DNA from 3 places in the Streptomyces sp. NBC_00984 genome. Region 3 is predicted to be linked to each of the others. Evidence: riboswitches for the same ligand, from Rfam matches in the RefSeq annotation. Region 3 holds a riboswitch; each other region holds the start of a gene.
What was found. Region 3 has a riboswitch for cobalamin ahead of OG520_RS03925 (FecCD family ABC transporter permease). Riboswitches for the same ligand answer to the same signal wherever they lie in the genome.
Positions count from the first base shown of each region.

Region 1: it holds a riboswitch for cobalamin, as region 3 does, so the genes downstream of both, metE (5-methyltetrahydropteroyltriglutamate--homocysteine S-methyltransferase) here and OG520_RS03925 (FecCD family ABC transporter permease) in region 3, are expected to answer to the same signal.
Region 2: it holds a riboswitch for cobalamin, as region 3 does, so the genes downstream of both, OG520_RS13330 (ribonucleoside-diphosphate reductase subunit alpha) here and OG520_RS03925 (FecCD family ABC transporter permease) in region 3, are expected to answer to the same signal.

Region 1 covers NZ_CP108734.1:8,121,830-8,131,596, forward strand. Annotated here, with positions in the region: gene OG520_RS36105 (M24 family metallopeptidase) at 1-259, shown strand, start outside; partial or broken gene OG520_RS36110 (molybdopterin cofactor-binding domain-containing protein) at 235-567, opposite strand; gene OG520_RS36115 (molybdopterin-binding protein) at 700-1,095, opposite strand; gene OG520_RS36120 (HAD hydrolase family protein) at 1,246-2,028, shown strand; gene metE (5-methyltetrahydropteroyltriglutamate--homocysteine S-methyltransferase) at 2,529-4,847, opposite strand; cobalamin riboswitch at 5,010-5,227, opposite strand; gene OG520_RS36130 (hypothetical protein) at 5,529-5,948, shown strand; gene OG520_RS36135 (MFS transporter) at 6,236-7,573, opposite strand; gene OG520_RS36140 (2-oxo acid dehydrogenase subunit E2) at 7,682-8,995, opposite strand; gene OG520_RS36145 (thiamine pyrophosphate-dependent enzyme) at 9,033-9,767, opposite strand, start outside.
Region 2 covers NZ_CP108734.1:3,089,262-3,099,028, forward strand. Annotated here, with positions in the region: gene OG520_RS13310 (extracellular solute-binding protein) at 1-464, opposite strand, end outside; gene OG520_RS13315 (GntR family transcriptional regulator) at 744-1,508, shown strand; gene OG520_RS13320 (DUF3311 domain-containing protein) at 1,771-2,025, shown strand; gene mctP (monocarboxylate uptake permease MctP) at 2,022-3,656, shown strand; cobalamin riboswitch at 3,822-3,963, shown strand; gene OG520_RS13330 (ribonucleoside-diphosphate reductase subunit alpha) at 4,103-6,514, shown strand; gene OG520_RS13335 (ribonucleotide-diphosphate reductase subunit beta) at 6,514-7,533, shown strand; gene OG520_RS13340 (GlxA family transcriptional regulator) at 7,839-8,813, shown strand; gene OG520_RS13345 (D-Ala-D-Ala carboxypeptidase family metallohydrolase) at 8,922-9,659, opposite strand.
Region 3 covers NZ_CP108734.1:930,482-940,248, forward strand. Annotated here, with positions in the region: gene OG520_RS03915 (ABC transporter substrate-binding protein) at 1-76, opposite strand, end outside; gene OG520_RS03920 (ABC transporter ATP-binding protein) at 92-877, opposite strand; gene OG520_RS03925 (FecCD family ABC transporter permease) at 877-1,986, opposite strand; cobalamin riboswitch at 2,088-2,233, opposite strand; gene OG520_RS03930 (DUF402 domain-containing protein) at 2,402-2,920, opposite strand; gene OG520_RS03935 (hypothetical protein) at 2,943-3,392, opposite strand; gene OG520_RS03940 (GntR family transcriptional regulator) at 3,438-4,085, opposite strand; gene cynR (transcriptional regulator CynR) at 4,147-5,055, opposite strand; gene OG520_RS03950 (carbonic anhydrase) at 5,191-5,790, shown strand; gene cynS (cyanase) at 5,864-6,334, shown strand; gene OG520_RS03960 (nucleoside deaminase) at 6,445-6,945, shown strand; gene OG520_RS03965 (CehA/McbA family metallohydrolase) at 7,275-8,264, shown strand; gene OG520_RS03970 (prolyl oligopeptidase family protein) at 8,313-9,767, opposite strand, start outside.

The sequences.
Region 1 (9,767 bases), 7.2 Mb from region 3:
GCTGTACGCCGAAGTCGAACGGCTGGCGGCGCAGGCCGGTTGGGAGCTGGGCTGCTGGCACGCCGGGCACCTGGTCGGGGAGTTTCCGCACGAGCGGATCGACGGCGCGGACATGGAGTCGTACATCACCCCCGCCAACGACACCCCGATGCGGCGCACCGACAAGGCCGGGCGCCGCTGCCACTGGATCCTGGAGATCCATCTCGTCGACCGGGAGCGGGAGTTCGGCGGCTTCTACGAGGAGCTGCTCACGCTCTGATCCGACAACGCCGTCCACACCCGGTCGCGGGTGAGGGGGAGCCGGGTGAACCGGATGCCCGTCGCGTCCCGGAGAGCGTTGGCGAAGGCGGGGGCGACCGGGTTGAAGGGGCTCTCGCTCATCGACTTGGCGCCGAGGGGCCCGATGGCGTCGGCCGTCTCCACGAAGTGGACCTCGGTGCGCGGGACGTCGGCGTACTGGGGGAGCCGGTAGCGGCGGAAGGCAGCCGTCTCGACCTCGCCCCGCTCGTCGATGCGGACGTTCTCGAAGAGGGTCGCGCCCAGCGCCTGGGCGACACCGCCCTCGACTGCAGGCACGCGAGGAGCACGCTCGTCGACTTCACGCGTGCGGTGACCCCGACGACGACCACGGGACCGGGTGTTCGGAGCGGTGACGATGCCGGTGAATGCGGTACGCACGGGGAGGCCGGCGCTTCTCGGTCAGACGCGGTCGATATGTACGTTCGTCGACTTCACCCGGGCCGTGGCCTCCATCCCGACCTCCAGCCCCAACTCCTCCACGGCCTCCCGTGTCAGCAGCGACACCAGCCGGTGCGGGCCGGCCTGGATCTCCACCTGGGCGGCGACGTCACCGAGCTTCACCGCGGTGACGATCCCGGGGAAGGCATTGCGGACCGAGGTGTACGAAGCGTCCTCCTCACCGCCACCGCCCTTGGCCAGCTCCACGGAGAAGGCGGCAAGATCCTTCCCCTCGATGAGCCGCCGTCCGCCCTCGTCCCGATGGGTGGCCACCCGGCCTGCGTCGGCCCAGCGCCGCGCGGTGTCGGGGCTCACACCAAGGAGCCGGGCGGCCTGGCCGATTGTGTAGAACTGCATATGCGCCAAGATAGGCCCATCCGCGGATGCCCTGCCCACCGCACTGGTCCGGTCAGGTCGGAAGCGGTCCGGGCGGGCGGCGGTATCCGGCATCGGGTGCGGTCACCGGCGCTGGCTCGTCGCCGTTGGCCGGCCGGATATCATCCGTTGATGATCAAACTTCGCGCCCGCACACTGGTTTTCGACATCGACGGCACGCTCTGCTTCGACGGACGAACGATCGATGATCGGATTCTCACGGCGATCGGCGAGTGCGAGCGCGTCGGCCATCATGTGGTGTTCGCTTCCGCCCGGCCTGTCCGGGACCTGCTGCCCGTCCTCGACGGAGCCTTCGCGTCCGCCGAACTCATCGGCGGGAACGGGAGCCTCGTCTCGGTCGACAGCGAGGTTCGGGCTCGGGCCGCCTTCGATCCCGCCGGACTCGGCGCGCTGCTGGAAGCGGTCGGGCAGTACGAGGCGACGTACCTCGCCGACGGCCCCTGGGACTACGCCTACACCGGACCTGCGGACCATCCGATCCGGGGCCGTGTCGATCAGGGCAACCTCGCGAGAATGGTGGACATCGCCGAGCTTCCCGAGGTCGTGAAGTTCCTCGTCGTCGGTGCGTCGGACATGGCGGCACTCGCCGAGGTCGGCCGTGGGCTGGGGATGACGGTCAATCACCACCTCGACGAGGCGATCATCGACTTTGCGCCGGGTTCGACGACGAAGTGGGAAGCCCTCCGGTGGATGGGGATCGGCGAGTACGTCGCATTCGGCAACGACATCAATGACGTCGATCTGCTGCGGAACGCGGAGCGGGCAGTGCGCGTCGGCTCGTACCCGGGTCTGGACGAGGTCGCCCACGTCACCGTCGCGGCCGACCCGGAGGCGGTCGCGGCCGAGATCTCACTGCTGGCCGAGGCGGCCCAGGACATTGTCCGGGCGGTGTGATCGCGGGCGTCACGCGTGCCTGACGGCCTCGGCCCGTCTCGCGATGAGTCCATCCCGTGCCGGCAGGTACGGAGCCCGTGGTCAGGCGCCCGAAGGTCCGTCGCGCGGGCCGTCGCCCTCGGATCCGCCCCGGCATCGCCCCCCCCGCGACCCGGTGCGGCCGACGCACCGATGAGGCGGGGCGACCCTGCGCAAGGGCCACGCCTACGAGCTGACGGGCGTGCAGAGCGGCAAGGACCTGACCGTCGCCGCCGACGGCAGCGGGCTCGTCATCAAGGCTGGCGCCTCCGCCGCGGACCGGCAGTGGCAGTTCCGGCAGATCAGCGGAGACGGGGCGGACAACCGCAAGCAGTACGTGTTCAACAGCGCGGCGAGCGGCAAGCGTCTTGCCGTACGCGACGGTGTACGGCCGGCGGATCTGCGCACGCTTCTGCTGCCGCACGCCGTGTGTCGCGCCGGGGCCGGGGCGCTCGTGGGCGCCCCGGCCCCGGCGGGCGCCGTCAGGACGGGGGCAGCTCCCCGCGTACCGTGCCGGCCGCGGCGACCAGGTTCTCCAGGGATGCCTTGGTCTCGGGCCAGCCGCGTGTCTTCAGACCGCAGTCGGGGTTGACCCACAGCCGTTCGGCGGGAATGGCCTTCAGCCCCTTGCGGAGCAGGGCGGCGGCCTCGTCCGCATCGGGCACGCGCGGGGAGTGGATGTCGTAGACACCGGGTCCGGCCTCGCGCAGGTAGCCGTGTGCGGCGAGTTCGCGGGCGACCTGCATGTGGGAGCGGGCGGCCTCCAGGCTGATGACGTCGGCGTCGAGGTCGTCGATGGCCTGGACGATGTCGCCGAACTCGGCGTAGCACATGTGGGTGTGGATCTGGGTGTCCGGACGCACGCCGCTGGTGGTGAGACGGAACGACTCGGTGGCCCACTCCAGGTATGCGGCGTGGTCCGCCGCTCGCAGGGGGAGGGTCTCGCGCAGGGCGGGTTCGTCGACCTGGATGACCGATGTGCCACTGGCTTCCAGGTCGTCGACCTCGTCGCGCAGGGCGAGGGCGACCTGCCGGGCGGTGTCGCCGAGCGGTTGGTCGTCGCGGACGAAGGACCAGGCCAGCATGGTGACGGGCCCGGTCAGCATGCCCTTGACCGGACGGTCGGTGAGCGACTGGGCGTACGAGGTCCAGCGCACCGTCATGGGTTCGGGGCGGGAGATGTCGCCCGCGAGCACCGGTGGCCGGACGTAGCGGGTGCCGTAGGACTGGACCCAGCCGTGCTGCGTGGCGAGGTAGCCGGTGAGCTGTTCGGCGAAGTACTGGACCATGTCGTTGCGTTCGGGTTCGCCGTGCACCAGGACGTCGATGCCGGCCTTTTCCTGGAAGGCGACGACCTCGCCGATCTCGGCCCTGATCCGCTCCTCGTAACCGGCCGTGTCGATCCGGCCCGCGCGCAGGTCGGCGCGGGCCGTGCGCAGTTCGGCGGTCTGGGGGAAGGAACCGATGGTGGTCGTGGGCAGCAACGGCAGCCCGAGGTGGGCCCGTTGGGCGGCGGCGCGCTCGGTGTACGGCTGGGAGCGGCGGCCGTCGAGGTCGGTGACGGCCGCGGTCCTGGCGCGTACGGCGGGGTCGCGGGTGAGGGGGGAGTGCGCGCGTGAGGCGAGGTCGGCCCGGTTGGCGGCGATCTCCGTGGCGATGGCGCCGGTGCCCTGGGCCAGCCCCTTGGCCAGAGTGACGATCTCGGCGGTCTTCTGCCGGGCGAAGGCGAGCCAGCGAAGGACCTGGGGGTCGATGTCCCGTTCGGGTGCCGTGTCGAGGGGGACGTGCAGCAGGGAGCAGGAGCCGGCCACGTCGACCCGGCCGGCGAGGCCGAGGAGTGTGGCGAGGGTGGCCAGCGACTTCTCGTAGTCGTTGATCCAGATGTTGCGGCCGTCGACCACGCCCGCGACGAGCCGTTTGCCGGGCAGCCCGCCGGCGGCGGCGAGGTCCGCGAGGTTGGCGGCGGCGTCGTCGGTGAAGTCCAGTGCCAGTCCGTCCACCGGGGCCTTCGCCAGTACGGGGAGCGCCTCGCCGAGCCGGTCGAAGTACGAGGCGACGAGCAGCTTGGGCCGGTCGGTCAGGCCGCCGAGTTCACGGTACGTACGGGCAGCGGCGTTCAGCTCGGCCGGCGTCCGGTCCTGGACCAGTGCGGGCTCGTCGAGCTGGACCCATTCCGCGCCGGTGGCGCGCAGATCGGCGAGTACCTCCGCGTAGACCGGCAGCAGACGGTCCAGCAGGGTGAGCGGTTCGAAGCCGGCCGCCACCCCGGGGGCGGGCTTGGCGAGCAGCAGGTACGTGACGGGGCCGACGAGCACCGGCCGGGCGGTGTGTCCGAGCGCGAGGGCTTCCCTCAGTTCGGCGACCTGCTTGGTGGAGTCGGAGGTGAAGACGGTGTCCGGGCCGAGTTCGGGGACGAGGTAGTGGTAGTTGGTGTCGAACCACTTGGTCATCTCCAGCGGCGCCACGTCCTGGGTGCCGCGGGCCATCGCGAAGTAGCCGTCGAGCGCGTCGGATTCGACGGCCTCACGGTGCCGGCGGGGGACCGCGCCGACCATGACGCTGGTGTCCAGGACGTGGTCGTAGTAGGAGAAGTCGCCGGTGGGTACCTCGTGGACACCGGCGTCCGCCAGTTGCCGCCAGTTGGACCGGCGCAGGCCGGCCGCCGTTTCCCGGAGGGCGTCGGCGGTGACCCGGCCCTTCCAGTAACCCTCGATGGCCTTTTTCAGTTCCCGGTCCGGTCCCTGGCGGGGGTAGCCGTACACGGTGGCGTGTGCTGCCGCGGCTGCGGGCTGTGCTGTCACGGAAATCTCCTTCGCGAGATGACTCCTTGAGATCCCGGGGACGGGACATGGACGCGAAGGGATGACGAACCGGACGGATCCTGCGCACGCCATGGGTGCGGTCTTCCGTCTGGTGTGTACGCCGACCCGCCCACGAGGTCACCGGGATATCCGCACACGAGGGGTCGCGTGCGGGCAACGGGCAGGTCTTCGGACTCGCGGGCACATCTGCCGAGGGCAGACACCTACTGGCCGTCGCTTCCCGGATCCGACCGGATCCAGTGCGTATGACGGCGGTCGTTCCCGCTCACCGCTGCGGGGCAGTCCCGGATTCCCACCGGGTTCCCTCTTACGACGCGCCTGCCTGGCGGACAGGGCGAACCAGCTGCACCGGCCAGACTAGAGGGCGGATCGCTCTCGGGGCACCGCTGTTCACATTCCGGAACGTGACATGAGACACGGGATCGGTCCGGCCGGGCAGGCTGAAGGGCGCGCGACGGGCCACCGTCCGCCACACGCCCCTCCGGCGTCGCACCTTCCCCGACGTGGCGCGACACCGCCGCCTCGGTGATCTTCGACCCGATGGCTGGTTCTCAGCCGCGCCGCGCCCTTGGGCGCGCTTTCGAAGTGCTCGTCCGCTCTCTACCGTGGGAGGAGCAACTTCACACACGCGCAGCGCGACGGCGACACAACGGGGGAATCGTGGAAGCGGAGTTGGCGGCGCTGGCGGAGACCGGGGCGACGACCTTGGTGGGGCTCATGGTCTCGGACGCCTGGACGCAGACACGGGCACGAGTGGCACGTTTCCTCGCACGGGGCGGGGAAACCGGTGGCGTGGACGAAGAGCTCGAAGCGTCCCGGGAGGAACTCATCTCGGCCCGCGACGGTGAGGCGCCGGATGTCGCGGAGGACATCGAGGACGAGTGGCGGCTCAGGCTGCGTCGAGCGCTGCGGGCGGACCCGGCGGCAGCACAGGAGCTGCGACTGCTGCTGGATGAACTCGCCCCCGCAGCGGCGGGTGTGCCGGCCGTGACAGTTCACAACAGCGTCAGAGAGGGCGCCCGGACCGGCCCGGTCATCCAGGGGCAGCAGCAGAATTTCTCCGACACGACTTTCAACTGACGGGCGCACGCACGCCCGTGAGGGACCGGAGACGGCGTGAACGGCGCGGGATGCGGTACCGGCGCCGAGCGCACGTACGTCGGCAACGATGTCGGTCCAGGACGCGCGTCGTCCGGGAGTCGCCGTGGCAGGTCCCGGTCCGTCCGGCTCGGGCCGTGGGGCACGGCCGATGTCTCCGGGGGCACGGTGGTCCGGTTCGAACCGGACCTGCCCCGGGGCGCGGGCGCCCGCGGGACCGCCCCGGCCGATGGGGACGTCCCGGGCCGACCCACGCCCCGGAGCGCGCTTCAGGACTTGGGGGAGAAGCGCAGCCGCGTGGCCGCCAGTGCGCCGAGGGCCAGCAGGACGATGGACACCCACAGGCCGGACAGGTGGTTGCCGGTGGCGTCCTCGGCGTAGCCCATGATGTACGGGCCGACGAAGCCGCCGGTGATGCCGATGGTGTTGAGCAGTGCCAGGCCGCCGGCGAGGGTCTTGCCCGAGAGCCGGGTGGCGGGGAAGTTGAACAGCAGGGGCTGGACGACGAAGAACGCCAGGCCGGTGAAGCAGAAGCCGAGCAGGGCGATCACGGGACCGGCGACGGCGGCGACGATGAGGCCGGTGAACATCATCAGCAGACCGACCACCACGAAGTTGCGGGAGCGCCGGGGTGTCGTCGCGCGCGGCGGCACCAGTACGGCACCGACGGCCGCGGTGAGCCAGGGCAGTCCGGTCAGCAGGCCGATGGTGAACGGCGAGAGGTCGCCCCAGCCGCCGATGATGCCGGGCAGGAAGTAGACGACGGAGTACAGGGCGACCTGGTGGGTCCAGTTGGCGAAGATGGCCAGCAGCATCTGCTTGTCGCGCAGCACCGTCAGCAGGAAGCCGGATCCGGAGCCGTTTCCGGCCGCCTCGGCGCCCTCGGTCTGTTCGCGGGTGACCGCGTCCTGGACCAGCCGGGCCTCCTCCGCCGTCAGCCAGGGTGCCTTGGCCGGGCCGTCGGGCAGGAACCGGAAGATGGCGAACGCCAGGAAGAGGCAGGGGACCCCCTCGATGACGAACATCCACTGCCAGCCGTGCCAGCCGCCGAGCCCGTCCATCTCCATGAGCAGTCCGCCGAGCGGGTTCCCGACGACGCTGGCGATGGAGGCGCCGAGCAGGAGCAGTCCGATGGCCCTGCCGCGGATCTCGGAGCGGAACCAGTAGGTGAAGTAGAGCAGGATGCCCGGCAGCAGCCCGGCCTCGGCGGCGCCGAGCAGCAGCCGCATGGCGTAGAAGGACTTCTCACCCTGTACGAAGGCCATGCAGGCGGAGACGACGCCCCAGGTCAGCATGATCCGGGTGATCCACCAGCGGGCGCCCACGCGGTACATGATCAGGTTGCTGGGCACCTCGGAGATCGCGTAGGTGAGGAAGAACAGCCCCGCGCCCAGCCCGTAGGCCGCGGCGGAGATGCCCAGGTCGACCTCCAGGCGTTCCTTGGCCAGGCCGATGTTGGTCCGGTCCAGGAACGACATGATGTAGGCGGCCAGCAGCAGCGGCATCAGCCGCCGCAGATTGCGCTGGTCCAGTTCGCCGAGCGCATCGCGCGGGGTTTCGTTCGGTATGGCCGCACCGGGCGTGCGGGAACCGCGGATCAAAGACATCGGTGTCCTCTTGGAGTGCTCTGGCAGCCGTCGGGCGCGGACTGCGGCCTAGGGGGGCGGGCGGCCTGCGACGTTGACGCCGCGGGCCGCCCGGCCGCCGGGGTGGGTTCAGACGACGAGCCGGACCGGGTTCTCCACGGCCTCGGTGAAGGCCGCGAGCCAGCGCGCCGCCACGGCGCCGTCCACCGGACGGTGGTCCACGGACAGGACCACGCCGAGCACCTTGGCCGCGATGACCGCACCGTCGCGGACCACCGCCTCGTCGCGTGCGGCGCCGATGGCCAGGATCGCGGCCTGCGGCGGGTTGATGATGGCGGTGAACTCCTCGACCCCGTACATGCCGAGGTTCGAAACGGTGATCGATCCGCCTTCGAGGTCGGCGGGCCGAAGCCCCCCGGAGCGCGCCTGCTCCGCGTACGCGCGGGTCCGCGTGGCGATCGCCGACACCGACAGGTTCTCGATCCCGCGCAGCACCGGGGTCACCAGGCCCGTCCCGGTGGCGATGGCGACCGAGACGTCGACGGTACGGAATCGGCGGACGGCATCCGGCTGCCACACCGCGTTCATCTCCGGCACCTGTGTGTGTGCCGTGGCGACGGCCTTGATCAACAGGTCGTTGACCGAGACCTTGACCGGGCTGACGGCGTTGATCCGCTGCCGCAGGGCGAGCAGCTCGTCCACGGCGCAGGTCGCCCGCAGATAGAAGTGCGGGGTGTGCTGCTTGCTCTCCGTCAGGCGCCTGGCGATGGCCCGGCGCATCCGGCTGTGCGGGATGTCCTCGTGGTCGCCGGTGTCGGCGGAGGCGGTGGCCTGCGGCACGGTGGTGGCTGCCGGGGGGACCGGGACCGGGGCCGGGGCCACGGCCGACTCCGGCGCCGGTGCCGGCCGGGCCGCGACCGCGGCATCGACGTCCCGCCTGACGATGCGGCCGCCGGGCCCGGTGCCGGTGAGGGCCTCGATGTCGAGGCCCGCCTCCCGGGCCAGCCTGCGGGCCAGCGGACTGCTGAAGACGCGCCCGCCGCGCTCCGGCTCACCGGCGGAGGGGGACGCCGAGGGCGCCGGAGCGGCCGGGCTCGCTGCGGCCGGTTCCTCCGGGACGTCCCGGCGCACCGCCTTCGGGGCCGCGACGGGTGCGCCGACGCCGAGCTCCGCCAGTAGCGTGTCGAGGTCGCCGGCCTGCTCGCCGACGGCGCCGAGCACGGCGATCGGGTCGCCGACCTCGATCTCGACACCGGCCTCGTACAACGTCTTGAGCAGTACGCCGTCCTGCTCGGCGGCGACATCCACCTCGGCCTTGTCGGTCTCGATGGAGACCAGCGCGTCGTCCTTCGTGAACGACGCCCCCTCCGCCACCTGCCAGGCGGACAGCACGGCCGTTGCCGCGTCGGCGGCCACGGCGGGCATTCGGAACAGTTCTGCCATGATCAACCCTCCTGGGTGTTCTCTCGTACGGGGAGGGTCAGTTCCCGGTGACCCGCTGGAGCGCGGCCACGACCTCTTCGGTCCGTGCGATGGCCGCCCGCTCCAGCACCTTGCTGATGCTGGGCGAGGACTCGCCGGCCTGGACGCGCTCCACCGGCTGGTCGAGCCAGTCGAAGTAGCGGCGCTGGATCTCGTCGGACAGCCAGCCGCCGTAGGAGGTGCCGATGGGGCCCTGCTCGGCGATGAGCACGTTGTTGGTCTTGCGGATGCTCGCGCCGAGGGTGTCCCAGTCGAGACTGGCGCGGTCCAGCCAGCGCAGGTCGATGACCTCGGCGTCCAGGCCCAGCTGCTCGACGGCCTCCAGGACGTAGTTGGTCATCGCGAGGTACGACACGACGGTGATCCGCGATCCGGTGCGGCGCACGGCCGCCCTGCCCACGGGCAGGCAGTAGTCGAAGTCGTCCACCGGGCCCGGACCGACCGAGTTGTACAGGTCGGTGTGCTCCAGTACGACGACCGGGTCCTTGCAGGTCAGCGCGGAGTTCATCAGGCCCACGTAGTCGAAGGGCGTGGACGGGGCGACGATCCGCCAGCCGGGGGCCGTGGCGAGGATTCCCGCCGGGTCCATGGAGTGCTGGGAGCCGTAGCCGGTGCCCATGGCGACCTTGCTGCGCAGGACGAGCGGGACGCCGGACCCCTGTCCGTCGCCGCCGAACATGTGCCGGGCCTTGCCGATCTGGTTGAAGATCTGGTCCGCCGCGACCCACATGAA
Region 2 (9,767 bases), 2.2 Mb from region 3:
ACGACGCGGTTGCCCACGTACCACGGCAGGGCGTACTGCTTGCCGTCGTAGATGGAGGGCTGGTTGACGCCGTCGGCCCAGGCGGAGCCGATCTCCTTCTTCAGGTCACCGAGGTCGGCGAGGCCGCCGGTCTTGGCGTACGCCGGGGTCTGGGTGTTGCCGATCTCCAGGACGTCCGGCGGGTTGGACTCGGAGAGGGCGGTGGTGACCTTCTGCTGAATGCCGTTCCAGTCCTGGACTTCGATATTCAGCTTGGCCTTGGTCTTCTTCTCGAACTCCTCGGTGACCGTCTTGGTCCACCCGTCCGGGTTCGAGCCGGACATCGTCCATACGGTCAGGGTCTGGCCCTTGTACGCGTCCGGACCGGCCTTCTTGCCACTGTCGCCGCCGTCGTCGGACCCACACGCCGCGAGGCCGATCATCATGCCCGCGACGCCGATCGCCGCGATGAGCTTGCGCTTCACGCCAAACCCTCCTCAGGGATACTGCAACCCCGCCCACCGCGAAGACATTCGACGAGTACTGCTGGGGCTGGACCTGGTCTTTAATGGTTTAGACCAGTACCGGGAGCTTGGCCTAGACCTTTAGGGGTGTCAAGGGTGTATAAGAAGTGCACTCGCGTCCGTTACAGGACCGACACCTAAGGGAGGGCGACCAGCCGTGACGGGACCGTGCCACCATGTGAGCCGCGACAGACGGAGGAGCCGGTGACGGCAGCAACGCAGCAGTCGGGAAGGCGGACCATGGGTGCCGACGGGGGCAGTACGGAGAACGAGACGGGCGCGGCCACGCGGACGGCGCGCGTCCCGAAGTACTACCGGCTGAAGCGACATCTGCTCGACATGACGGACACCATGCCGCCGGGCACCCCCGTGCCGCCGGAGCGGACCCTGGCCGCCGAGTTCGACACCTCGCGCACCACCGTGCGCCAGGCGCTCCAGGAATTGGTCGTCGAGGGCCGGCTGGAGCGCATCCAGGGCAAGGGCACCTTCGTGGCCAAGCCGAAGGTCTCGCAGGCCCTGCAACTCACCTCGTACACCGAGGACATGCGCGCCCAGGGCCTCGAACCGACCTCCCAGCTGCTGGACATCGGCTACGTGACGGCCGACGACACGCTGGCGGGACTGCTCGACATCACCACCGGTGGCCGGGTGCTGAGGATCGAGCGGCTACGGCTGGCCAGCGGCGAGCCGATGGCGATCGAGACCACCCACCTTTCAGCCAAACGCTTCCCCGCGCTCCGCCGTTCGCTGGTGAAGTACACCTCCCTCTACACCGCACTTGCGGAGGTGTACGACGTACGGCTGGCCGAGGCCGAGGAGACCATCGAGACCTCGCTGGCCACCCCGCGCGAAGCCGGCCTGCTCGGCACGGACGTGGGCCTGCCGATGCTGATGCTCTCCCGGCACTCGCTCGACGGACAGGGCGAGCCGGTGGAGTGGGTGCGTTCGGTCTACCGCGGCGACCGGTACAAGTTCGTGGCGCGCCTGAAGCGGCCCACGGACTGACCCCGGCGCGGGGACGGACTCCAGCCGTCCCGCCCGTACGGAACGTCGCTCGCGGCCCCCGTGGAACGCACCACTCCACGGGGGCCTTTCGCATGTCCTGGTACGGACCAACTGCCGTACACCTGACGGATTTTCGAGCATACGCACCCGATTCGCGGACCGTTTCCGGACCGCAATGCGGACAGGGGGTGACGGTGACCGGAAGCCTCCCCTAGATTTCCTGCGCATTACAAGGTGATCAGCGAGGGGACGGAGTCGCCAAATGCCAGCAGACCCAGAAGGAAAACCACCCACCGTCACACCGGTCCGGGTGGTCATCGCCCTGTGTCTCGTCGCGCCGTTCGTGGCGATGCTCTGGGTGAGTTCGTACGCGAAGGTGGACCCCACCTTCATCGGCATTCCGTTCTTCTACTGGTACCAGATGCTCTGGGTGCTGATCTCCACCGCGCTCACGATGACCGCGTACAAGCTGTGGCAGCGTGACCAGCGCGCCCGCAAGGGAGGTGAGTCGGCATGAAGGACGGTGTGAACGGCGTCGCGCTCGGCGTCTTCATCTTCTTCTTCGTGGCCGTCACGGTCATGGGCTTCCTGGCGGCGCGCTGGCGCAAGGCCGAGAACGAGGCCAGCCTCGACGAATGGGGCCTGGGCGGACGGTCGTTCGGCACCTGGGTCACCTGGTTCCTGCTCGGCGGCGACCTGTACACCGCGTACACCTTCGTCGCCGTTCCGGCGGCGATCTACGCGGCGGGCGCGGCGGGCTTCTTCGCCGTGCCCTACACGATCCTCGTGTACCCGCTGATCTTCACCTTCCTGCCGCGGCTCTGGTCGGTCTCGCACAAGCACGGGTACGTCACCACCTCGGACTTCGTCCGCGGGCGCTTCGGCTCGAAGAGCCTCTCGCTGGCGGTCGCCGTCACGGGCATCCTCGCCACGATGCCGTACATCGCGCTCCAACTCGTCGGCATCCAGGCGGTGCTGGACGTGATGGGCGTCGGCGGCGGCGAGAACACCCACTGGTTCATCAAGGACCTGCCGTTGCTGATCGCGTTCGCGGTGCTCGCCGCGTACACCTACTCGTCCGGCCTGCGGGCGCCCGCGCTGATCGCGTTCGTCAAGGACGGACTGATCTACCTGGTCATCGCGGTGGCGATCATCTACATCCCGATCAAGCTGGGCGGCTTCGACAACATCTTCGCCAAGGCGGGCGAGGCGTTCTCCCAGACCAATCCGGCCACCGGCAAGCCGCGCGGCGCGCTCGCACCGGGCGAGGCCGGCCAATGGGGTTACGCCACCCTGGCGTTGGGCTCGGCGCTGGCGCTGTTCATGTATCCGCACTCGATCACGGCGACGCTCTCCAGCCGCAGCCGCAACGTGATCCGGCGCAACACCACGATCCTGCCGCTGTACTCGCTGATGCTGGGCCTGCTGGCGCTGCTCGGCTTCATGGCCATCGCCGCCGGGATCAAGGTGGACAACGGGCAGCTGGCCATCCCCCAGTTGTTCGAGAACATGTTCCCGGACTGGTTCGCGGGCGTCGCGTTCGCCGCCATCGGCATCGGCGCGCTGGTGCCCGCCGCGATCATGTCGATCGCCGCGGCGAACCTCTTCACCCGCAACATCTACAAGGACTTCCTGAAGCCGGACGCGACCCCGGAGCAGGAGACCAAGGTCTCCAAGCTGGTGTCGCTGCTGGTCAAGGTCGGCGCGCTCGCCTTCGTCCTCACCATGGACAAGACGGTCGCGATCAACTTCCAGCTGCTCGGCGGCATCTGGATCCTCCAGACGATGCCGGCCCTGGTCGGCGGCCTGTTCACCCGCTGGTTCCACCGCTGGGCGCTGCTCGCGGGCTGGGCGGTCGGCATGGTGTACGGGACGGTGGCCGCGTACGGGGTCGCCAGCCCGACCCAGGCGCACTTCGGCGGGTCCTCCGAGGAGATCCCCGGCATCGGCGAGATCGGCTACATCGGCCTCACCGCGTTCGTGCTGAACGTGGTGGTGACGGTGGTGCTCACCTTCGTCCTGAACGCCGTGAAGGCGCCCGCCGGGATCGACGAGACCTCCCCGTCCGACTACACGGCCGACGCGGGCGACCCGGGCGTGAAGACGGAACTCCCGCCGGCCACGGCAGGGGCGCCGGGCGGTCACTGAGACCCGCGCCAACGGCCCGTCGACGGCCCGCCGAGCCTCCTCCAGCGGGGCGCGGCGGGCCGTCGGCTTGATCCGGCCCGGCGGCCCGGGAAAGGGCCGTACGGCTCATTCTGTGGGCCCCGCCCAGTCGGCGCGACACAACATGTGGGGGCTGCCTCATCGGGCAGCCCCCACATGTATGCTCGTCCTCGCTGTCGCCGCAGGGGAATCCGGTGCGAATCCGGAACTGTCCCGCAACGGTGTATTCAGTGCGCTTTTGTGCACCCCCGAGTCAGTCCGATGACCTGCCGGCAGCGCATCCGGCTCGACCGAACCGGATGCCCAGACGTCCGGGCCTCGCGGTTGGGCCGGTGGACGCCGTGCGGAGTGCTGCCCTGCCCCGGGTACGCGCCCGTAGGGCTGCCCCGTTCCCCGCCGGCCCCGAGCCGAGCGAGGGAGAGCACCACGTGACCATCGCGCCAGCCGATCCGGCTTCAGTCGCCGTGTCCGCAGCAGCCGAGTCCGAGGCAGCCGCACAGGACGGACCGGGAACCGCACTGCTGCGGACCCTGACCGACCTCACCGCCGATCTGCCCGACACCGACCCCGGCCGGGTCGCCGCCGCCGCGCTGCGCGGTCGCAGCGCCCGAGCGGACGAGGCCGAGCTGCGCTCGCTGGCCACCGAGGCCGCCGCGGGCCTGATCTCCGAGGACCCCGCCTACTCCCGGCTCGCCGCCCGGCTCCTGACCCTCACCATCGCGGACGAGGCGGCCGGCCAGGGCGCGGCCTCCTTCTCCGCCTCGGTCGCCGTCGGGCACCGCGAGGGCCTGATCGCGGACCGTACCGCCGAGTTCGTCGCCCGCCACGCGGCCGCGCTGGACGCGCTGGTGGAGCGTTCGCTCGCCGACGGCGCGGACGACCGCTTCGGCTACTTCGGGCTGCGGACCCTGCACAGCCGCTATCTGCTGCGCCACCCGCACACACGCCAGGTCATCGAGACGCCCCAGCACTTCATGCTGCGGGTCGCGTCCGGGCTCGCCGAGGACGACTCGCAGCGCGCGGTGGACGAAGTGGCGGCGCTGTACGGGCTGATGAGCCGGCTCGACTACCTCCCCTCCTCCCCCACGCTCTTCAACTCCGGCACCCGGCACCCGCAGATGTCCTCCTGCTACCTGCTGGACTCCCCGCTGGACGAGCTCGACTCGATCTACGACCGCTACCACCAGGTGGCCCGGCTCTCGAAGCACGCGGGCGGCATCGGTCTGTCGTACTCCCGCATCCGCTCCCGCGGTTCGCTGATCCGTGGCACCAACGGGCACTCCAACGGCATCGTGCCGTTCCTGAAGACGCTCGACGCCTCCGTCGCCGCGGTCAACCAGGGGGGCCGCCGCAAGGGCGCCGCCGCCGTCTACCTGGAGACCTGGCACGCGGACATCGAGGAGTTCCTGGAGCTGCGCGACAACACGGGCGAGGACCAGCGGCGTACGCACAACCTCAACCTGGCGCACTGGATCCCGGACGAGTTCATGCGCCGGGTCGACGCGGACGGCGACTGGTCGCTGTTCTCGCCCGCCGACGTACCCGGTCTCGTCGACCTGTGGGGCGACGAGTTCGACGCCGCGTACCGGGCCGCCGAGGCGAAGGGGCTGGCCCGCAAGTCGATCCCGGCCCGCGAGCTGTACGGCCGGATGATGCGCACCCTCGCGCAGACCGGCCAGGGCTGGATGACGTTCAAGGACGCCTCCAACCGGACCGCGAACCAGACCGCCGAGCCGGGCAGCGTCGTCCACTCCTCGAACCTGTGCACCGAGATCCTCGAAGTCACCGACGACGGCGAGACGGCGGTCTGCAACCTGGGCTCGGTCAACCTCGGCGCGTTCGTCGCCGACGGTGACATCGACTGGGAGCGGCTGGACGCCACCGTCCGCACCGCCGTGACCTTCCTCGACCGGGTCGTCGACATCAACTTCTACCCGACCGAGCAGGCCAGCCGCTCCAACGCGAAGTGGCGCCCGGTGGGCCTGGGCGCCATGGGTCTCCAGGACGTCTTCTTCCAGCTGCGGCTGCCCTTCGACTCCCCCGAGGCCCGCGCGCTCTCCACGAGGATCTCCGAGCGGATCATGCTCGCCGCGTACGAGGCGTCGTGCGAGCTGGCCGAGCGGTCCGGCCCGCTGCCCGCCTGGTCGCAGACGCGCGCCGCTCGCGGTGTACTGCACCCCGACCACTACGACACCGAGCTGAACTGGCCGGAGCGGTGGGACGCGCTGCGCGCCCGCGTCGCGAAGAGCGGGATGCGCAACTCGCTGCTGCTCGCCATCGCGCCGACGGCGACGATCGCCTCGATCGCGGGGGTCTACGAGTGCATCGAGCCGCAGGTCTCCAACCTCTTCAAGCGCGAGACGCTCAGCGGTGAGTTCCTCCAGGTCAACGCGTACCTGGTGGATGAGCTGAAGCAGCTCGGGGTGTGGGACGCGCGGACCCGTGAGGCGCTGCGCGAGGCCAGCGGCTCGGTGCAGGGCTTCGCCTGGATCCCGGAGGACGTGCGGGCGCTGTACCGCACGGCGTGGGAGATCCCGCAGCGCGGCCTGATCGACATGGCGGCGGCCCGTACGCCGTTCCTGGACCAGAGCCAGTCGCTGAACCTGTTCCTGGAGACGCCGACGATCGGCAAGCTCTCCTCGATGTACGCGTACGCCTGGAAGCAGGGGCTGAAGACGACGTACTACCTGCGCTCGCGCCCGGCGACCCGGATCGCCCGTGCCGCCTCCGGCCAGACCGCGACCGCCGCCCCCATCCCCGTACAGCAGGCTTCGGCGCCCGACGCGGACGCAATCGCCTGCTCCCTCGAAAACCCCGAGTCCTGCGAGGCCTGCCAGTAATGAGCTCCACCAACTCCGACAAGAACCTTCTGGACCCGGGCTTCGAACTGACGCTGCGGCCCATGCGCTACCCGGACTTCTACGAGCGCTACCGCGACGCGATCAAGAACACCTGGACGGTGGAGGAGGTCGACCTGCACTCCGACGTCGCCGACCTCGCCAAGCTGTCCCCCGGCGAGCAGCACATGATCGGCCGGCTGGTCGCGTTCTTCGCGACGGGCGACTCGATCGTCTCCAACAACCTCGTGCTGACGCTGTACAAGCACATCAACTCCCCCGAGGCGCGGCTGTACCTGTCGCGGCAGCTCTTCGAGGAGGCCGTGCACGTCCAGTTCTATCTGACGCTGCTGGACACCTATCTGCCCGACCCGGACGACCGTGCCGCCGCGTTCGACGCGGTCGAGGAGATTCCCTCGATCCGCGAGAAGGCGCAGTTCTGCTTCAAGTGGATGGACTCGGTCGAGAAGATCGACCGGCTGGAGACGAAGGCCGACCGCCGCCGTTTCCTGCTGAACCTGATCTGCTTCGCGGCGTGCATCGAGGGGCTGTTCTTCTACGGCGCGTTCGCGTACGTCTACTGGTTCCGCTCGCGGGGTCTGCTGCACGGTCTCGCCACGGGCACCAACTGGGTGTTCCGTGACGAGACGATGCACATGAACTTCGCGTTCGAGGTCGTGGACACCGTCCGCAAGGAGGAGCCGGACCTCTTCGACGACGAGCTCCAGCAGCAGGTCACCGACATGCTGAAGGAGGCCGTGGCCGCGGAGCTGCAGTTCGGCCGTGATCTGTGCGGCGACGGACTGCCCGGCATGAACACCGAGTCGATGCGGCAGTACCTGGAGTGCGTCGCCGACCAGCGGCTCACCCGGCTGGGCTTCCCGGCGGTCTACGGCTCCGAGAACCCGTTCTCGTTCATGGAGCTGCAGGGCGTGCAGGAGCTGACGAACTTCTTCGAGCGCCGGCCGTCCGCGTACCAGGTGGCGGTGGAGGGCTCGGTCGCCTTCGACGACGACTTCTAGAGCCGGAGGGTCCTAGATCCTGGCCCAGCTTCTGAGGTAGGGGCGCCGCGCAGCCGTGACGGGCTGCGCGGCGTCCGCCGTTTCCGGGGGTCCGTCGCTCCGGGCCCGTTCGCGGCGCGCAGCTCGCGGTCGATGCGGCGCTCGCGGGCGAATCCGACAAGGGTGGGCAGCAGGAAGAGAGCGATCAGCACGGCCGTGCCCAGGACGTTCTGGAATGTGTTCATGGCTCCACTCTCGCCCGCGCGGACACATCGCGGCAGTGGCAGGACTGTCATGGACCATCGAATTACTGCCACACTGGCTCCATGCTGAAAAATGTCGCCGCTCTGCTGCTCGACGAGGTCCACCCCTTCGAACTGGGCGTGCTGTGCGAGGTCTTCGGCCTCGACCGCAGCGACGAGGGACTGCCGGTCCACGATTTCGCGGTGGTCTCCGCCGAGGGCCCGGTGCTCCGGACCCACGCCGGCTTCACCATCAGTACGCCGCACGGCCTCGACCGCCTGGAGGAGGCCGACCTCATCGCCGTACCGGCCGGCAGCCACTTCATGGACCGGGAGTACCCCGAGGAGGTGCTCGGCGCCCTGCGCCGGGCGGTGGACCGGGGCGCCCGGGTGCTGAGCGTCTGCTCCGGCGCGTACGTGCTCGGCGCGGCCGGGCTGCTCGACGGGCGCCGCTGCACCACCCACTGGCGCCACGCCCCGGAGCTGGCCCGCCGCTATCCGCGGGCCGTCGTCGAACCCGATGTGCTGTACGTGGACGAGGGCCAGGTCATCACCTCGGCGGGCACGGCGGCCGGGATCGACGCCTGTCTGCACCTGGTCCGGCAGGCGTACGGCCCCGACGCCGCCAACGCGATCGCCCGCCGCATGGTGGTGCCGCCGCACCGGGACGGCGGCCAGGCGCAGTACATCGAACGGCCGCTGCCCCGCACCCCCTGCGACACCGTCGGCGAGACGCTGGTCTGGATGGAGCGCCACATCGACCAGGAGATGACCGTCGAGCAGCTCGCCGCCCAGGCGCACATGTCGCCGCGCACCTTCGCCCGCCGCTTCCAGCAGGAGACGGGCACCACTCCGTACCGCTGGCTGCTGCGCCAGCGGGTGCTGCTGGCACAGCACCTGCTGGAGACATCCGATGAAACGGTGGACATGATCGCCGGACGCACCGGCTTCGGGACCGCCGCCGCACTGCGCCACCAGTTCGTACGCTCCTTGGGCACCACACCGAACGCCTACCGTCGGACTTTCCGTGGCCCCGGCGCCGTGGTCGAAGTGGCCTGACCCCTCATCCACGCCCGACCCCCAACAGATCTGACGTCGGATCAACCGTCCAACAAAGGGGCTCCGTACGCCGGTTCGGACGGAACCGACGCACGGGGCCCTCGCACGTCAGACGCCGCAGTTCGGCGCCGACCAGTAGTGGCTGGGGCCCTGGTTGACGTGGATGTGGTCACCGTGGTCCGGGTAACCCGGGCCGAGGATCCCGTTGAAGCCGTGGTTGCGGGCCTGCTTGGCGAGGGTGCACAGGGAGTGCGGCCCGGCGCCCAGGTCGGCCGCGTCGCCGTACATGTGGCGGCTGTTGGACGCGCCGCCGACCGCACTGTTGCAGGACGCGGAGCGGAAGCCGCTGGTGATCCGGATGGGCTGGTCACCGAGCGCGTGCCGCAGCGCCTCCAGCTTCCACATGGTGCTCAGCGCGTTGGCCTTCGCCGTGCCCGCCGCGACGGCACCACCCGCCCAGGTCGAGTTGCACTGGTTGTGCTCGGCGTACGTGAAGTGCGCCGGGGTGCAGTCGTTGTCCTGGAGCTCGTAGATCTTGGCCTGGGTGGCCGGGCCCGCGATGCCGTCGGCGGCGAGGCCGTAGGCGGCCTGGAAGCGCTTGACGGCGGCGGTGGTGGCCGGTCCGTAGGAGCCGTCGATGGCGAGTACGGAGTTGTAGCCGGGGTAGCCGGCCACCCGGATCTGGAGCTGGACGACGTCGTTGCCGGTGGCACCGGGGGACATCGTGCGGGTCCAGGTGTAGCAGCCGTCGGCCTGTGCGGTGCCGGCGGTCACCACGGCACCACCCAAGGCGAAAGCCATGGTCATGACAAGTCCGAGCAGGAGTCGTGCGGTACGTCTGAGCATGGGGGCTCCCTACCGTGACAGAGATATGGGGAGAGAGCCTGTCGGACGAGTCGACGCGCGTCAACTGCCCACGGATGAATGGCAGTTGGCGGCCATTCAGGGTTGAAG
Region 3 (9,767 bases):
GCATTTCCGCACCGCAACCGGTGAGGACCAGGGCGGCGGCGATCACGATCGCGGCGGGGCGTACGAGGTTGTGCATGGCGGCGGTGACTCCTCAGGAATCGGGTCGAGCGGGGCGAAGACGGTCGAAGAGCAGCTGTACGGCGCCGGTCTCCGGATGCGGGACGCGGTGTGCCCGTACGCCGAAGACCTCGGCCAGCAGGCCGGGGGTGAGCACGTCGTGCGGAGCGCCGGAGGCGACGATCCGTCCGCCGTCGATGACATGGAGCAGATCGCAGTGGAGTGCGGCGAGGTTGAGGTCGTGCAGCGCGGTGAGGACGGTCAGCCCGCTGTCGCGCACCAGCGCCAGCACTTCCAGCTGCTGTGCGATGTCGAGGTGGTTGGTCGGCTCGTCGAGCACCAGCAGCCGGGGCTGCTGAGCCAGCGCGCGGGCGATCAGCACCCGCTGCTTCTCGCCGCCGGAAAGAGTGAGGAAGCCGCGGTCGGCGAGGTGGTCGGCGCCCACTCCCGCCAGCGCGGCCCCGCACGCCTGCCGGTCCTCGTCGGTGGTACGTCCCATCGACGACTGGTGCGGCAGCCGCCCCATCTCCACGACCTCGGCGACCGTGAAATCGAATTCGGTGGCCGCCTCCTGGGGAAGTGCGGCCAGCCGGCGCGCGCTTTCGCGCGCGCTCATGGCGTACAGATCCTCGCCGCCGAGCCGCACCGTGCCGCCCGAGGGACGCAGAGCCCGGTAGACACAACGCAACAGGGTGGATTTGCCACTGCCGTTGGGCCCGACCAGACCGACGAGCTGCCCCTCCCCCGCTCCCAGTGTGGCCTCCTCCACCAGCCGTGCGCCGGCGATCTCGACCGTCAGAGCATCGATGTCGATCCGCATCAGGCGCCTCCGAACGTGTAGGAGCGGCGGCGCATCAGGAGTACGAAGCACGGCACGCCGATGACCGCGGTCAGCACGCCCACCGGCAGTTCGGCAGGCGCGAGCACCACGCGGGAGAGGATGTCCACCCAGATCAACAGGACAGCACCCACCAGTGGTGCGACGGCCAGCAGCCGGCGGTGGTCCGCGCCGACGAGCATCCGTACGGCGTGCGGGACCATCAGTCCGACGAAGCCGATCGCACCGCTGACCGCGACCACCGCCCCCGTGACGGCCGCGGAGACCAGGAAAAGTTCCTTGCGCAGCCGCCCCGCGTCCACCCCCAGCGCGGCAGCGGTCTCGTCGCCCATGGCCAGGGCGTTCAGCCGACGCGCCGACCAGGCGAGGTGGGCGAGACCGCCGAGCACGGCCCCCGCGGCAATCGGTACGGAGGCCCAGTCGGCTCCGCCGAGGCTGCCGAGCATCCACATCATCGCGGAGCGGGCGGCTTCACCGCGCTCGGCCGCGAACACCATGAACGTGGTGACGGCCGAGAAGCCGTAGTACATCGCGGTGCCCGTCAGGACGAGCCGCAGCGGGGTCAGACCACGAGCGGTGCGTGCGATGGCGTACACCAGCATCATGGCGAGGAGCGCGGAAAGGAACGACGCCGTGGACAGCGCCCAGATGCCCAGCGTGCCGAAGGCTCCGAAGATGAGCACGGCATTGGCACCGACCGCCGCGCCCGAGGAGATGCCGAGGACGAACGGGTCGGCAAGGGCGTTGCGGACCATGGCCTGCACGGCGACGCCGATGGCCGAGAGTCCGGCCCCGACGACCGCGGCCAGCACGGCTCGCGGAAAGCGCAGTTCCCAGACGATGGTGTACGCGGGCACCTGGTCAGGGGCTATTCGGCCGCCCGTCAGCCCGGCCCACAGACAACACAGCACTTCGCTCCAGGAGAGCCCCGACGCCCCGATGCCCGCCCCGCAGACGAGGGAGACCGGGAGCACGGCGCACAGGACGGGAAGGAGCAGCGACAGCGACACGCGCCGGGGCGGCGCGGGCCCGGCTCCGGCACGGGCCGTGCGCGAGGGCACGGCAGGCTTACGGACGAGGGGTGTGGCCACGGGCGGATCGCTTTCGCCTCGGGCCGTGCACCTACGTGATCAAAGGAGCAGCCCGGACGCGGAGCGCCCTGCGCAGCACCACTCGCAGTCCACGGCGAATTGACAGGAGCCTTCACCACCGCGGGTAATCGGGCTCACGGGGCCATATCTCGGGCTCCGCCTACCGTTGCGGGTCAGCGCCGGATTTCGACCGGACTTCCCCCGCGGGGCACTTGCAGCTTAGCGTGCATGGGTTGACACACCGTCAGGGGGGATGGTCGGTGTGCACCGATTTGCGCACGTGCGGCCAGGTGATGGCTGGTCGACGGGGGCTGGTCCGCGGCTTCTGCTCGCGTGGCCCGCCCCGGCCGTCACCACTCTCCTGCACGGAAGAACCGGGGGGCCTCGCCCCGAGGGGAACGCGATGGCATTCCGGTCAGCGCGAGGAGATCTCGGCGAGCCAGGACTGACAGCGGCTGCCGAAGGGCTCCGCGTGCGCGGTGAGCGCAGCCCTCAGTCGGTCGGCCGACGCCGTGGCCCGGTCGATGACGTCGGCCGGGTAGGAGTATCGGACCCGGTGATCGGCAAACTCGTCCTCGTCGTCGACGAACACGCTTCCCCCGTCACGTACGCGGCAGACATCGAGGTCCAGGTCGATCATGGTGACCTCCCCGGGGTGCAACCACCGGGCCGGGGTGGTGACATCGCAGTAGGCGTCCAGCCGCGCGGGAGCCGCTTGGAACAGCGCCGTCCACCAGGCATCACGGGGAAAGAGCATGACCCTGGCCTCCCGCGTGGCATAGACAGGCCCCTCGGCACCCTTGCTGTAGACGGTGCCGACCGGCGCCCCGAGCCAGACCCCGTGCTCGTCCTCGCCCAGCCGGACCATGGAGTGGTGCCAGTGCAGGCTGCCGTCGTACTTACGGACGGAGACCAGCACCTCATCAGCATCCATGAACGCATCCATGGCCGGGACACTACAGCGATGGCCCGGCAACCGACCGGTGACCGGCAACCGCTCCGTCCGGGGTGTCCAGGACGAGGAAGGCGTTGTCGTTCTCCTGGCCGCCTCCCGTGACCCAGCCCGCGCTGCGCCAGCCCCACCAGCCGTGGGGGGCGTTGCCCTTGTCGTAGTTGGGCGCAACACGGTAGTTGGTGCCGCCTTCACCGAAGCCGCAGTGACGTGCGGTGGCCACCACCGAGCGGTTGTTACTCGTGACAACGTTGCCAGAGCGGATGTAGTCGCCCTTGCCCGGGATCGTGAAGTACAGGCGCCCCACCGTGCCCCATACGCTGGCACGGGTCTGAACTCCTGTGCCCGCCAGGGCTCTTGTCGCGGGTATGTGGACCGGCTCGCCGCCGGCCTCGGCGACCGCGCCCACGGAGGGCCGCGCCGCGGAGACGGTGTCGGGCGCGGACATCGGCACGGCCGCGCGGATCCGCGCCGGGGTCCCGTGGCCGGGCCGTACCGCTCAGCCCTGGTGCTTGCGGCGCGCGGCGGCTGCGTTGCGACCTGTCACCAGGTGTTCGTCGGCCAGCTTCCCGACCCGCGCGACATCACGCTCCGCAATCGCCTTGTAGAGGCCTTCGTGCTCCTGCGCGACGCCCTCCAGGTCGTCGTGCTGCCCCAGCAGCCAGCGCATCCTGCTGCGAAGAGTGCTCTGGAGCTCGTTCAGGAGTTCGTTGTCGGCCAGTTCGGTGACCGTCTCGTGGAAGTCGGCGGCGGCCCGGTGGGCCCGTACGGCATCCCCCTTCTCCGCCGCCTTCAGCTCGGCGTCGAGATCCGAGCGGAGCTTCTCGAGTCCCGCGCGGGTGCGCCGTTGGGCGGCGAGCCGGAAGGTCAGCGTCTCCAGGGCCGCGCGGACCTCGTCGAGGTCCTCGACGTCCGCCGGTGTGAACTCCCGTACAACGGCCCAGGTTCGCGGCCTGGGTGTCACCAGCCCCTCGGTGACCAGCGCCTTCAGGGCCTCTCGGACGGGCAGCCTGCTCACCCCGAGCTCCGCGGCGAGCTCGCGCTCGACGAGCTTGCTGCCCGGCTCACGCACACCGTCGATGATCTCGTCACGCAACTGGCGCGTGACCCGCTCCGACTCCGGCTCGAAGTCTCCAGACCCTGTCATGTCCTCAATTCTCTCATCACTCGACGTCCGTATTCGGTATGCCGTCCGCGGCACGGGATTCTCAGGCCGGTGCGTAGCCGCGCGCGCGGATCAGGTCGCGGGCGAGCCGGGAGAAAGCGCGCGCGGCGGCGCTCTCGTAGGCGCTCTCCCGGTGCAGCAAGGTGGCGACGCGGGCGGGCAGCGGAGGGTCGATGGGAATCGGCGTGAGGTGAAGGTGGTCGTCCGCGATCGCGTCGGGCAGCACGGTGGCCAGCGGGCCGGTACGCCGGACGATTTCGGTGAGGGCCTGGATGGTGTTGGCCTCCACGGAGATCGGCGGGCTGACACGATGCCGGGCGAAGTAGCCGTCGATATGGCTCCGGGTGGCGAAGTCGCTGCTGAGCAACGCGAGTTGCTGGTCGGCCAGGTCGCTCACCGGCAGTGGCCGGTCGCCCCGGTCCTCGGCACGGTCCGTGGCGACGACGAGGCTGAGGGTCTCGGTGAACAGGGCGGTCGCGGTGATGCCGGGCAGATGGGATCCCGCGAAGGCGATCCCGAGGTCGAGATCGTCGGCCAGAAGGCTCGCTTCGATGCGGTCCTGGGTCATTTCCCGCAGGTCCAGCGTGATGCCGGGGTGGCGCGCGTGCAGCGCCTCCACGAGCGGGCCGACGAGATACGCGGTGAAGGTCGGCGTCACCGCCAGCCGCAGATGCCCCCGGGAGAGGTCCGCGACGTCGAGGACGGCACGGTCGGCGGCCGCCAGTTCCCGCAGTGCCCGCCGCGCGTAGTGCACATAGGCCTCGCCCGCGTCGGTGGGGCGGACGCCGCGACCGCTTCGGTCGAGCAGCTGGACACCGACGGCCCGCTCCAGTTGCTTGATCTGCTGCGACAGTGTCGGCTGCGAGATGCGCAGCTCTTCGGCGGCGCGCGTGAAATTACCGTGTTCGGCCACCGCGATCAGATAGCGGAGGTGACGTAGTTCCGGACCCATACGCGCAGCATAACTCACACTATTGATGCGATCTATAAGGATCATGGGTAGCAAGACTTGGACACTATAGATGGAGGTCATGCATGGTGGATTTCGTCAGCCCGTCGGGCCGGCATTCACCGAAAGGAGTGACCGATGCATGACCTCACGGGCGGCCTCGTGCGTTTCCGTCGCGACGTCTTTCCCGCCAAGGCGGGGCTCTTCGCCCACCTGGCCACGACCCACCGGCCGAAGACGCTGTTCGTCGGCTGCTCCGACGCCCGCGTGGTCCCCGAACTGATCACGCAGAGCGACCCGGGCGAGCTGTTCGTCATCCGTACCGCCGGCAATCTCGTCCCCGCGTACGCATCCGGCCCGGACGGCATCGCGGCAAGCGTCGAGTACGCCGTCGCCGTGCTGCACGTGACCGACATCGTCATCTGCGGCCACTCCTCCTGCGGCGCGATGACCGCCCTGGCGGAGGAGCACGACCTCAGCGCCGCGCCGGTCATCGCCGGCTGGCTGCGGCACGCCGACGCCGCGCGGGCCCGCGCCGCCGCCGAGCCGGCCGTGTCCGGACCGGCCAAGGTCGCCGCGCTGGTGCGGGCGAACGTGGCCGCCCAACTGCAGAACCTGACCACCCACCCCTCCGTGGCCCGCGCCCTGGCCGACCGGACGCTCACGCTGCACGGCTGGGTGTTCGACATAGCCACCGGCACCGTCGAAACCATCGATGCCGCCCCGGCCGCGGCCTGACCACCCACCCCCCTTCACCACGACGACCGCCCGGCCGCACAACAAGGCCGGCGCCCCGAAAGGACCCCCTGTCATGACGCACGCCCAGTTCGACCCCACCGCCCGCCAGGCCCTCGCCATCGCCGCCGTCGAGGCCAAGACCCGCAAGGACCTCAGCTGGCAGCAGATCGCCGACGCCGCCGGGCTTTCGGTCGCCTTCGTCACCGCCGCCGTCCTCGGCCAGCACGCCCTGCCGCAGAACTCCGCCGAGGCCGTCGCCGAGCTCCTCGGCCTCGACGACGACGCGGCGATGCTGCTGCAGACCATCCCGACCCGCGGATCGATCCCCGGCGGCATTCCCACCGACCCGACCATCTACCGCTTCTACGAGATGCTCCAGGTCTACGGCACCACCCTCAAGGCCCTGGTCCACGAGCAGTTCGGCGACGGCATCATCAGTGCCATCAATTTCAAGCTCGATGTGAAGAAGGTCGCCGACCCCGAGGGCGGCGAGCGCGCCGTCATCACTCTCGACGGCAAGTACCTCCCCACCAAGCCGTTCTGACCCTGCGCGGAACACAACACGGCGGGCCGGACGACGCCGTACGGCCGCGTCCGGCCCGCCGCGGGCCACCCGCCCGCCCCACACCCACCGCCCCGCACCGGAGGACCCCCATGGACTTCGCCCAGCGCACCATCGACATCGCCCGCAAGAACGTGGAAGAGGGTGGACGCCCCTTCGCCACCGTCATCGTCAAGGACGGCGAGATCCTCGCCGAGAGTCCCAACAGGGTGGCCCAGACCAACGACCCCACCGCCCATGCCGAGATCCTCGCCATCCGGGAGGCCTGCCGGAAGCTCGGCACGGAGCACCTGGTCGGCGCGACCATCTACGTGCTCGCCCACCCCTGCCCGATGTGCCTGGGGTCGCTGTACTACTGCTCCCCCGACGAGGTCGTCTTCCTCACCACCCGCCACGCCTACGAGCCGCACTATATGGACGACCGCAAGTACTTCGAACTCGACACTTTCTTCGGCGAGTTCGCCAAGGACTACACCGAACGGCGACTGCCCATGCGCCACGAGCCGCGCGACGCCGCCGTGGATGTGTACCGGCTGTGGCAGGAGCACAACGGCGGCAGCCGCCGCGTCCCCGGCGCGCCGACCGCGGCGTAGCCGCGCGAAGTGCCTACGCAGGGCCACGTTCACGATCGTGCTGTCCAGCAGGATCATCAGCCGGGCCAGGCCCAGAACGCACAGCACCCACCAGCGCTCGGGTGCGGGAACGGGAGGCTGTGGGGCGACGTGGGGCCAGGCATGACTTTTTTGTATACCAAATGGACGCAATGCGGCAACGCAGGTTCCTTTCGCATCTCGATGCGGGCAACAGGGACCCATGCACGACCACACATGGGATACGAAAGTCTCCGGTGATCGACCTGAGCCCGAGGCCGGGGTGGCAGGCTGGGAGTGGAGAGCACGCTTCGAACCAGTAGGGGGAACAGATGCCGGAGTCGGAATTTCCGCCCACGCGCGTGGCGGGCCGGGGCCGCGGTTGGTACCGAGGTGACTGTCACGTGCATTCGGTGCACTCGGACGGGAGCCTGACGCCGGAGCAACTCGCGGCCGGTGCCCGCGCGGCGGGGCTGGATTTCCTGGCGACCACCGAACACAACACCTCCGGGGCGCACAGCGCCTGGAACCGGCACGTCGGCGACGATCTCCTGGTGATCCTCGGCGAAGAGGTCACTACCCGGACCGGGCACTGGCTCGCGCTGGGTATCGGCCCCGGACAGGTGGTCGACTGGCAGTACGGTCTGCGGGACGATCGGGTCGGCCGCCATCTGGACGAGGTCCATCGAGCCGGTGGACTGTGCGTGGCGGCCCATCCGCACGCACCGTACGCCTCGGGCACGTTCATGTACCCGTACCAGGGCTTCGACGCGGTCGAGGTGTGGAACGGGCAGTGGAGCTCGGACGTGCCGTGGAACGCCGACAACGAGGCAGCCCTGGCCGAGTGGGGGCGCGGCCTGGCCGTGGACATCCACCAGGGCCGGTGGCGTCCGGCGATGGGTAACAGCGACACACATCTGGCGGACCAGATCGGGATCCCGCACACCGTCGTGCTGGCCGAGGGACTGGGCACCGACGCGATCCTCGCCGGAATCCGGACCGGCCGGAGCTGGATCGCCGAATCGGCCGCTGTCGACCTGTCGTTCACGGTCTCGGCCGGTGACCGGAGCGCCGGAATCGGTGAGCGGCTGAGGACGGGTGGCGCACCGGCCGAGGTGAGGGTGGACGTACGCGGTGTGCCCTCGGGCACGGTCAGCTTTCACACCGAGCGGGGAAGGGCACATCACGTGTCGTTGCCCGGGTCGGGATCGGGCGCCGTGGAGTGGCGCATCGGCGCGGCGGAGTCGGCCTTCGTCCGTGTCGAGGTGCGCCATCCCGACGGGCTCATGGCGGCGCTCAGCAACCCAATCGTCCTGACCTGAAGGAGCGGCGCCGTCCGGCAGATCGGCTGGAGAACGAGTCCCGTACGGTCAGCCCGTGGCCGGCCGCACCGGTGGTGCGAGGTGCTGCCACAGGAAGGTGTGCATCAGGGCCTCGTTGTGGGCGGACTGTTCGTTGTCGCTGGCGCCCGCATGGCCACCGCCGGTGTTCTCGTGGAAGAGGACCGGGTGACCGAGCTCGCGCAGCCGTGCGGCCGCCTTGCGGGCATGGCCGGGGTGGACGCGGTCGTCACGGGTGGAGGTGGTCAGCAGAACCGGCGGGTAGACCCGGTCCGCGGTGAACTGGTGGTAGGGGGAGATGGCACGGAGGTGGAGGCGATCGGCTTCGGTGTCCGGGTTGCCGTATTCGGCCATCCAGGACGCGCCCGCGAGGAGCTTGTGGAAGCGGAGCATGTCCAGCAGCGGTACCTGCACGACGATCGCGCCGAACAGGTGCGGGTAGCGGCTGATCATCGCACCCATGAGCAGGCCGCCGTTGCTTCCCCCCGTGGCGCCCAGCATGGCCGGGGTGGTGATGCCCCGCGCGTCGAGGTCCTCGGCGACGGCCGCGAAGTCCTCGTAGGCTCGCGGCCGCTCCGCGCCGAGCGCGGCCTGGTGCCAGTCCGGTCCGTACTCACCGCCGCCCCGGATGTTCGCGATCACGTAGGTGCCGCCGCGCTCCAGCCACGCCCGGCCCGTCACCGCGTCGTAGGAGGGGGTCAGGGAGACCTCGAAGCCGCCGTAGCCGTAGAGCAGGGCAGGGCCGGGGCCGTCGGCGGAATGGGCGGGGCCGATCACGAAGTACGGCACCCGCGTACCGTCCGGGGAGGTCGCGAAGTACTGCTCGACCGCCAGACCGGTCGTGTCGAAGCGGGCCGGAGCCTGCTTGAGGATCTCCGAGTCGGCGCCGATCCGCCCGTGGTGGAGGGTGGACGGCTGCAGGAACCCCGACACGTCCAGGAAGTACTCGTCGGAGACGTCCGGGTCCGTGTCCACGACCGAGACGGCGGACAGCGCCGGGACGTCCGCGAGCGGGCTGCGTGCCCATCCGCCTTCCGGAGTGGGAGCGAGGACCTCGATGCGGGTGCTGACGTCGTGCATCGTCTCCACGATCAGATGGTGACGGGTCCAGTGGTGCCCGGACAGAGCCGTCCGCTCGTCCGGGGTGAACAGCACCTCCGCCGTGCGGTCGCCCGCGAGGAAGGCGTCGAAATCGAACGCCAGCAGGGAGCCCGCAGGCTGTCCGAGCCAGTCGGACTTCAGGGTGACGATCAGATGCCGGCGATGGGCGTAGGCACTGGCGTCTTCGGGGACGTCGATCCTGACGAGCTTGTCGTCCGGGGTCAGCAGGAACATCTCACTGCGGAAGAAGTCCAGCCACCGGGCGACGAAGTCCCGCTCGAAGCCGGGTGTGGTGTCGTGCCAGGCCCAGGCCGCCACATCTCCCGTCCCGGCCTCGAAGACCTGAGTGGCTTCCTCCAGCGGCGTGCCGCGCCGCCACTTGCG